3 regions of the Agrobacterium sp. DKPNP3 genome follow, and region 1 is predicted to be linked to each of the others. Evidence: predicted binding sites of a transcription regulator. Region 1 holds the regulator's gene; each other region holds the start of a gene.
The links. Region 1 encodes PhoB, which activates phosphate uptake and scavenging genes when phosphate is short. Its sites were predicted from a motif close to TGTCATNNANCTGTCAT; they were not measured.
Positions count from the first base shown of each region.

Region 1 (3,280 bases):
GCGGCCTTCAGCGCATCGACGTCACCGAAGGGAACCTGATCGAAACCTTCGACCTTGGGACCGAAACCTTCGAGATATTTCTGTTGGCCACCGGCAGCGATCGTCGCCAGCGTCCGGCCATGGAAGGCGCCTTCAAAGGTAATGATGCGAAACTTCTCAGGATGGCCCTTGGAATAATGGTAACGGCGTGCGGTCTTGATCGCACATTCCAGCGCTTCCGCGCCGGAATTGGTGAAGAAAACCTTGTCGGCGAAGGTTGCTTCCGTCAGACGCTTGGCAAGCTTTTCCTGGCCCGGCACTTCATAGAGGTTGGAGACGTGCCAGACCTTTTCGGCCTGCGTCTTGATCGCCTCCACAAGGTGCGGATGGGCATGGCCCAGCGAATTCACAGCCACGCCAGCCGCAAAATCGAGATATCGCTCGCCGCTTTCCGTGTACAGCCAGACGCCCTCGCCTCGCTCAAAACGCAGGGGGGCTCTTGCAAATGTATCGAACAATGGCGCGGCGGCTTCGGCCATGGCTGTATCACTCCTTGCGCAAATGCGCTGTAAGACGGTTGTCAATAGGCTCTTAGGGTTATCCCTTGCCTGAAAATCAAAAATGCCGCCTCGCGGCGGCAGGGGCACTATTGTCACTTCGCTTGCCGATGTCAACAAAAGTCCGTATTCCCTAGGGTTCTCAAGCCCTAGTAGGTGGCTGGGCGCCAGACCCAAGGTGTTGCCTTTCTGACTCAACCCGCCAGCAAGTTGGGGAAAACCGCAAAATCGATTCGAGATGATTCCCGCGACTCTTGCCACGGAGTCTGCGTGGCACTAGGTTAATCGCTAATTACTAGACTGCAATGCGGCGGAACTAGTCACCAAAAATCAGGCAGAAACCACACTCGCGGCACTCCCGCGAGACGGAGAGGGATTCTGCCAAAAATACACGCGAAAAGCGGAGAAGCGGCATGAACTGGACAGACGAACGGGTCGAAAAGCTCAAGAAATTGTGGTCCGAGGGACTTAGCGCCAGCCAGATAGCAGCGCAGCTGGGCGGTGTTAGCCGCAACGCCGTCATCGGCAAGGTCCACCGTCTCAACCTGCCGGGTCGCGTCAAGGCTGGCGGTCCTGTCACTTCGGCGCGCACAGCGCCCAAGCGGACTGCTGCCCCTGCCCCTCGCGCGGCGAATTTTGCTGGCCGCGTCAACGCTGCACCGGCCCGGATCCTGACGCGTTCCAACGCCGCGACCGCCCTTCAGGAAGAGGTCGGCATCGAGACCGCGGAAGTTCTCGATTACGTTCCTTCCAGAAACGTCGTCACGCCAATCTCCCGTCGTCTGACGCTGACGGAACTGACCGAGCGCACCTGCAAATGGCCGGTCGGCGACCCCTTGAAAGACGATTTCCATTTCTGCGGCTGTGAAGCGCTGGAATCTTCGCCCTATTGCAAGTTCCATGCGAAACTCGCCTATCAGCCGGTAAGCGAGCGCCGTAAGGCTTGAGTGTTGCGGCACGCATTCGACACTCAAAAACTACGGGCCTTCGGGCCCGTTTTTTTGTGACAAAACCAGAGCGGATCGGGATCAACCACAACAAAAGACCCGACACCAATCCGGTTTCGGGCCTTTTGTTTTTCGCGGAAAATTACTTTGATGGAACGCGCCAGTCGGATGGCATCCGCTCAGGCTTCCATGGAATAGCCGGCGCCGCGCACCGTGCGGATGACATCCTGCATGTGCGAAAAATTAAGCGCCTTACGCAGGCGTCCGACATGCACGTCGACGGTACGCTCATCGACGTAGATATCATGGCCCCAGACACCATCGAGCAATTGCGAACGGGAGAACACCCTGCCCGGAGAGGTCATCAGGAATTCCAGAAGGCGAAACTCCGTCGGACCGAGACGCACTTCACGGCTTTTGCGGTGAACGCGATGCGTCTCGCGATCCAGTTCGATATCCCCGCATTTCAGCACCGAAGACAGAACCTCGGGGCGGGCCCGGCGGAGCATGGCCTTGACGCGGGCCATGAGTTCCGGCGTGGAGAACGGCTTGACGACATAATCGTCCGCACCCGTTGCGAGGCCACGAACACGTTCGCTTTCCTCGCCGCGAGCCGTCAGCATGATGATGGGCAGGCGTTCCGTTTCCGGCCGCATTCTGAGCCGACGGCAAAGCTCGATACCGGATACACCAGGCAGCATCCAGTCTAGAATGAGAAGATCGGGGGTACGTTCCTGAAGCCTGATTTCCGCCTCGTCACCACGGGGTATCGTGTCGACATCGTATCCCTCAGCCTCGAGATTGTAACGAAGAAGGACGCTGAGCGCTTCCTCATCTTCCACAACTGCAATCTTGGGCACCATATGCTGAACTCCGCAAGGCTTTGCCTGTCTCTTACTCGGTCACCGAACCGAGCGTGTTGGAACTGTCGTCCTTCGGACGCTCGCCCTCCGGCTGGCTGCCGGTGGTCATGTAATAGATTGTCTCGGCGATATTGGTGGCATGGTCGCCGATGCGCTCGATGTTCTTGGCGCAGAACAGAAGATGCGTGCAGGTCGTGATATTGCGCGGGTCCTCCATCATGTAGGTCAGAAGCTCGCGGAAGAGCGAGGTGTACATGGCATCGATTTCCTCGTCGCGCTCGCGGATGGCATTGGCCTTCTCGGCGGAGCGGGTCGAATAGACGTCGAGGACTTCCTTGAGCTGCACCAGCGCCAGTTCCGACAGGTGTTCGAGACCACGGGCAAGCTTGCGCGGCACGCCGGTGCCGGCAACCGCAATCACGCGCTTGGCCGTGTTCTTGCCAAGATCGCCCACACGCTCGAGATCGGCTGCAATACGCAGCGTGCCGATGATTTCACGAAGGTCTGCCGCCATCGGCTGGCGCTTGGCGATGGTGACGATTGCCTTGTCGCCGATCTCACGCTCGGCGTGATCGAGGATGGTGTCGTCAGAAATGACTTTCTGCGCCAGCGCGGCATCCGAGTTCACGAGCGCCCGCACGGCGTCGGCACACATCTGTTCGGCAAGGCCACCCATTTCCGAAATACGGCGTGTGAGGAATTTCAACTCCTCATCATAGGCGGACATGATATGCGAATGGGTCGTTGTCTGGTTCACGGTCTAGTCCTCCGGCTTGGCCTGCAGGCCGTGCCCGGAGCGGGACACGGCAGCGGCACCAGTCTTGTTCGGTTTCTTTGAAGCGCCGGCCTGTATCAGCCGAAGCGGCCCATGATGTAATCCTGCGTGCGCTGATCATCCGGATTGGTGAACATCTTGTCGGTTTCGTTTTCCTCA
Region 1 is NZ_JBQYSN010000006.1:36,605-39,884, reverse strand. Features, by position in the region: gene ACUTJJ_RS03115 (aspartate aminotransferase family protein) at 1-518, opposite strand, end outside; gene ACUTJJ_RS03110 (GcrA family cell cycle regulator) at 950-1,483, shown strand; gene phoB (phosphate regulon transcriptional regulator PhoB) at 1,663-2,346, opposite strand; gene phoU (phosphate signaling complex protein PhoU) at 2,378-3,073, opposite strand; gene pstB (phosphate ABC transporter ATP-binding protein PstB) at 3,199-3,280, opposite strand, start outside.

Region 2 (3,280 bases), on a different contig from region 1:
TTTCGTGTTCCTTCTTCATCACCTCCAGCGGCGCGCGGCGACTGGCCACCATGCCCGGCATGTAGCCGCTTTCCACGAAGGTCTGGCCGAGCGGCGGCAGATGATCGCCGAAGAGCACAATGATGGTCTCACGGTCGCGTTTCTTTGCCCAGCGCATCAGCTTCAGCAGCGCGTCGTCGGCTTCGGCCACGCCTTGAGAATAGGTGGCGAGCGCCTGCGAGGCGGAGGCGGAAAGATCGCCCGTCACGCCGATCGTATTGTCCGCATAACGGTCAGCCTCGTAAGGGCCATGTCCCTGCAGGGTGACAGCAAAGAGGAAGAGCGGGTTCTGCGCCTTGTCGGCGGTCTTCATGATCTCGTCCATCAGCGCGTCGTCGGAGGCAAAATTGCCGCGTTTTTCCATCGCGGGCAGCGTCTCTTCCGAGCGGAATTCCTCGAAGCCGAAGTTTTTATAGACCTGCTTGCGGTTCCAGAACCATTCCTGGAACGGATGCATGGCAATGGCGGAATAACCTTCGCCACGGAAGAAGCTGGCGAGCGAGGGTACCGGACGACGGATGTATTGCTGATAGGGAATGCTGCCATAGGGCAGGAAGGCGTTGGAGAAACCGGTCAGCGCCTCGAATTCCACATTGGCCGTCATGCCGCCGAATTCCGGCGAAAACACATGGCCGGACTGTTTGGCGCGGATCGTTGGCATGGGATCGGCCGATAGATGCACGTTTTCGAGCCGGGTTGGATCCCAGAGGGATTCGCTCATCAGCATGATGACGTCAGGGTAATCACCCTTGTTGGCGGCAAAAGATGCCGGTTCGGAGGTGAGTTCGGCGATGCTGTTTTCGCCGTAACCCTCCGGCGCCGAGACATTGGCCATCGGAATATTGAAGGCGAAGGCCATCAGGAAGCCGTTATGGCGGTAGTTTTCCTGCTGGTCCCACATCATCGGGATGATGTTGAGCCGGTCGCGCGCCCAGGAATAATGCGAGTAGTCCATCAGCGAGGCGAGGCCAGCGAGCACTGGAAGTGTCAGTGCAAGGCCCACGGCCCGCTCCCGTAACCGCAGCACCGGCGAGTGGCGGCGCGCCAGCAGCCAGAGGGCGGCAATAGCGCCGATCATGGCGCAAAGGCCGAGACCCACCAGCAGCGCTGTCAGCGGCTGCGCCTTCAACATGGTCGGCAGAAGCTCGACAATCTGCCGTCCGAACAAGAGGTCTGATGGATAAAGCGGATCGGAAAGGTAGGTCTGCTTCTGCGCGGAGATCAGCCCCACAAGGGCGCAAAGCGGTGCGACCACGATAAGTGACAGATAACGTCGGCCAAGCAGCGAATCCAGCAAAACGAGGAGGGCAAGCACGGCGGCGACCGTCGTCATGCCGGGGCGGGCCGACGAGGTGAGGAATGCGCCGATATCCGTCAACGAACCACGAGCGATCCATTCGAGCAAAATGACGAGCACCAGCGATGCAATCGCCAGATGGACAAGCGTGGAAGCGGTGCCCGCAAGCTTCGAAAGGCTCTTAAGTCCCGCAGGCGAAAAGACAAAACCAGCCTTTTCGGAAGCCGTTGTTTTTGGCGCCGAATGTCTCAAACCCATACTCCGGTATTTCAGGCGACACGGCCGATCCGGGGAGGTGAATCGGGTGTCGCAAAAGTGTCATGTAACTGTCACATAAGCGCGATGAACGCGACATGAACTTTAAGGAATGCGCATATAGGCGCGATAACCTTCGCGTGAGGGCGGCAGTGTCGAGAAGCGTACGAATGAATGAAGGGGGAATTGCTGCGTTGCGGAGCGATCACGGGCGCGGTATTGAAGGGACATGAGCGACAGACACGATATAGCGAACCATCTGCGGATTGCCGTCGGGCAGTTCAATCCCACTGTTGGCGACGTGGCGGGCAATCTCGCCAAGGCGCGTGAGGCAAGGGCCGATGCGGCAACCCAGGGTGCCGATCTTCTGCTTCTGACCGAACTGTTCATCTCAGGCTATCCGCCTGAGGATCTGGTGCTGAAGCCGGCTTTCCTGAAGGCGTGCCTCAAGGCTGTCGAGGAACTGGCAGCCGAGACTGCGGACGGCGGGCCGGGTATCGTTATCGGCTTTCCGCGACAGGGCGAGACCGGTCGGCACAATTCCGTGGCGCTTCTGGATGGTGGCAAGATCATTGCGCTGCGCGACAAGATCGACCTGCCGAATTACGGCGAATTCGACGAGAAGCGCGTGTTCTCCGAAGGGTCGATTTCCGGCCCCTATAATTTCCGCGGGGTGAGGATCGGTATTCCGATCTGCGAGGAAATCTGGAACGACATGGGCGTCTGCGAGACGCTTGCCGAAAGCGGCGCGGAAATCCTGCTGGTCCCGAACGGTTCGCCCTATTACCGCGGCAAGCTGGACGTGCGCCATCAGGTGGCGCTCCGACAGGTCATCGAAAGCGGGCTGCCGCTGGTTTTCGCCAACCAGCTTGGCGGACAGGATGAGCTTGTTTTTGACGGCGCCAGCTTCGGCTTCAATGCCGACAAGACACTTGCCTTCCAGATGAGCCAGTTCGAGGCGACGCTTGCCGTAACCGACTGGAAACGCACGGCGGATGGCTGGCGTTGCGAAAGCGGGCCGTTCTCGAAGATTCCCGAAGGCGAGGAAGCGGATTACCGCGCCTGCATGCTGGGCTTTCGCGATTACGTCAACAAAAACGGCTTCAAGAGCGTGGTACTCGGGCTTTCAGGCGGCATCGATTCGGCGATCTGCGCCGCCCTTGCGGTCGATGCGCTGGGTGAGGAGCGGGTGCGCTGCATCATGCTGCCTTACCGTTATACCTCGGAAGAATCGCTGAAGGATGCCGCAGATTGCGCAAAAGCGCTCGGCTGCCGATACGATATCGTGCCGATCATGGAGCCTGTGGAAGGCTTTCTCTCAGCCCTGTCAGAACTTTTCGAGGGCACCGAAGAGGGCATCACCGAGGAAAACCTGCAGAGCCGCACGCGCGGCACCATCCTGATGGCCGTTTCGAACAAGTTCGGATCCATGGTCGTGACGACGGGCAACAAGTCCGAGATGTCGGTGGGTTACGCCACGCTTTATGGCGACATGAATGGCGGCTTCAACCCCATCAAGGACCTCTACAAGATGCAGGTCTATGCCATTTCCGCTTGGCGCAACGCCCATGTACCGCCGGGCGCGCTCGGCCCTTCCGGCGAAGTGATCCCCGCCAACATCATCGCGAAGGCTCCATCCGCCGAATTGCGCCCCAACCAGACCGACCAGGATTCGCTGCCACCCTATCC
Region 2 is NZ_JBQYSN010000025.1:26,969-30,248, reverse strand. Features, by position in the region: gene ACUTJJ_RS09600 (LTA synthase family protein) at 1-1,594, opposite strand, end outside; gene ACUTJJ_RS09595 (NAD+ synthase) at 1,821-3,280, shown strand, end outside.
Region 2: a site for PhoB is predicted at 1,653-1,669, ahead of ACUTJJ_RS09600 (LTA synthase family protein). Genes of this name have one in related genera too.

Region 3 (3,280 bases), on a different contig from region 1:
GGTGTAGATCGACGGCTGGTTGCCATAGACTGAGTCGGAGACGGCATAGAGAATGCCAGGCTTTTCGCCATCGCCAACCAGGCCCGAAAGAGCACCCCAACCGATCGGCGCGCCATCGACGGTGGCGGATACCAGCTGCGGATAGGCCGGCTCGCCTTCGGCACGTTCATAGATCATGACATGCGAGCGGGCGCCGCCATCCTCGACCAGATCAGCCTCGTTGGCCGTGACGAAAAGGTTGCGCGAGGGAATGGCGACGGCACCCTCCGGCGAAATGCCCGAAGGCAGGAGCTGCGTCAACTGCGGCTCGGCGCCGGTATCCTTGTAAACAGCGGCGATGGAAGCGCGCTCGGCAAGCACGAAAAAGTACTTCTGACCATCAAAGGTCGCCGTTTCCAGGCCTTCCGGCTCTATGCCCTTGGCCTTGGAGCGTTTTTCCGGATAGTGGCCAATGGCGGCAACCGCGTGCTCGAGCGAAGCGCCGGCTTCATAAAGGAGCTTGCCAGTCTTGTCGAAAATGGTGAAGCCGCGTGCACCGCCCTGCCAGTCGCCCTCGTTGGCGATGACGATACGGTCATTGTCCAGCCACTTCACCGCATCCGGCTCGCGCTTGCGGCCTTCCTGCTTGTCGGTGAACTTCAGTTGACCATCGGTCTTGGTGTCGATGCCTTCCAGATCGACGGTGCCGGCAGAGAAATGCGTCTTCACCGCGCCTGTCTTGCCGTCGATAATGACGATATGGTTGTTTTCCTGGAGCGTCAGCGCGATCTCGCCATTGGCATTGATCGAGACGAATTCGGGCTCCGGATCCTCAGGCGAAATTTCGGCGAGACCGGTAACGTCGATCTTCTTCAGGCTCGCGCAATCGGCCACGCCGTCTTTCAGGCCAACCGTTACCAGATAACCGGCCGGCATCTGCGGCAGTGCGCCTTCATTCACCTTTTCGTCCCGTTCGTTTTCGATCGCGATGGCGGCAAAGGTCCTGTCCGGGGAAACCGCGACGGAATCGGGCTGGCCGCCGAGATCGCAGCTTACTTCGACCTTCTTGGTGGCGATATCGATCGTCACCAGCTTTCCCGACGGGTTGGCGCGGTTTTCCGAGGTATTGACGCCGGCCAGAACCTTGAGACCGGCCACGGCGACGGAGGTCGGCTCACCTTCCAGCAATAATGCCCCGCCGGCCTTAGGGGCTTTCGCATCGGTGATGTCGATGAAACCAATGCCTCCGAGCGGGCTGTCCGAATAGATCAGCGTCTTGCCGTCTTCACTGGCGGTGATGATTTCAGCCGAGGTGACGGACTTCGTGTCCTTGTCAGCAGGCAGGTTCTTCGCAACGGGAAAAGATGCGATGCGGTTAAAGACCGGCTCGGCCGCCGCCGGGAAGGCAGCGGATGTAAGCAGCGCCGCGCTCAAAGCCATATGAGAAAATCGGAACGCCATTGTAATCCCCCTTCGATCCAGAAACACCCCAAGGCTTCTGCGTCAAAGACATGACAGTGGCATGACACCCGACGCCGGGAATCAAAAAGCCCGGCCTTGGAGACCGGGCTTTTTTGTATCTGCGTCCATTCCGCTTATCGGAGCGCCCTTGTGGCCGGATGGAGGCCACACAGGCGCGCCATAATGGCGTTAACGCGTCAAAACATCTATCCTCGTGACCTGAAAAGCCGCTCGCCCGCCGCGGGCGTCGCGACCCTTCGGAAACCTTACGAGTTGACGGCGTCCTTCAGGCCCTTGCCTGCGGAGAACTTCGGAACGTTGCGAGCCGGGATATCGACTTCAGCACCCGTGGAAGGGTTGCGGCCCTTGGAGGCTTCACGACGGCTGACGGAGAAGCTGCCGAAGCCGGCGAGACGGATGTCGCCACCGTTCTTCAGTTCGCTCTGTACGGTTTCGAATACGGCATCAACAGCGGAAGCAGCATCTGCCTTCGTGAGACCAGCCTTTTCGGCAACAGCAGAGACGAGCTCGTTCTTGTTCATGTTTCCACCCCTTTCAATGGTTTGAAACGACTCAAATTAAGTCGGCGCAGAATACGTTTGTATCCGCGCGCAGCAACCCAAAAGCGCTGGAATCGCCTGAAAAACAAGGGGTCTGGAGTTTTTTTCACAAAAAAGGCCGACATTTCTGCCGGCCTTCCACATATTCGTGCCAAATTCGCATCACTTGCGCGGGACTAAACACCGCACTCCCCTTGGAAGGGCTAACACATTGAATCTACGCGACACACGCCACGAAAGGCGATTCCCGCCTTTCGTGTGCCTGTGGGCCTTCAATGTGCGATGGTCTGGCTGCCGTCATCAACACCTTCGACCGTTGCAATCACGGGCGTTTCGATGCTGCCGTCCCACTCGATGGGTTCCGGCTGGCGGATGAGGGCGTGCTTGATAACCTCGCCCATGCGCGATACCGGAATGATTTCCATCTCGTTCTTTACGTTGTCCGGAATCTCCGCCAGATCCTTGGCGTTTTCTTCCGGAATCAGCACCTTCTTGATGCCGCCGCGAAGCGCTGCAAGCAGCTTTTCCTTCAGGCCACCGATCGGCAGAACGCGACCACGAAGCGTGATCTCGCCTGTCATCGCCACATCCTTCGAAACCGGAATGCCGGTCATGATGGAGACGATGGCGGTTGCCATGGCGACACCGGCCGACGGACCATCCTTCGGGGTTGCCCCTTCCGGTACGTGCACGTGGATGTCGCTCTTGTCGAAGCGCGGCGGTTCGATGCCGAAGTCCACGGCGCGCGAGCGGACATAGGATGCCGCCGCCGAAATGGATTCCTTCATCACTTCCTTGAGGTTGCCGGTGACCGTCATACGGCCCTTGCCCGGCATCATCACGCCTTCGATGGTGAGCAGCTCACCGCCGACTTCCGTCCAGGCTAGACCTGTGACGACACCGACCTGATCCTCGCGCTCGGCCTCGCCGTGGCGGAACCGCGGAACGCCCAGATAATCCGGAACATTGGCAGCGGTGACTTCCACGGACTTGACCTTGCCCTTGATGATCTCGGTGACAGCCTTGCGCGCCAGCTTCATGAGCTCGCGTTCGAAGCTGCGCACGCCCGCCTCGCGGGTGTACTGCTGGATGACGACCATCAGGGCATCATCGGTGACCGAGAATTCTGCCGGACGCAGGGCATGTTCCTTGATCGCCTTCGGCAGCAGGTGACGCTTGGCGATTTCGCGCTTTTCGTCTTCCGTGTAACCGGCGATGCGGATCACTTCCATACGGTCCATCAGCGGGCCCGGGATGTTCAGCGTGTTGGCCGTGGTCAC
Region 3 is NZ_JBQYSN010000012.1:50,200-53,479, reverse strand. Features, by position in the region: gene ACUTJJ_RS05720 (esterase-like activity of phytase family protein) at 1-1,440, opposite strand, end outside; gene hupB (DNA-binding protein HupB) at 1,707-1,982, opposite strand; gene lon (endopeptidase La) at 2,273-3,280, opposite strand, start outside.
Region 3: a site for PhoB is predicted at 1,491-1,507, ahead of ACUTJJ_RS05720 (esterase-like activity of phytase family protein). Genes of this name have one in related genera too.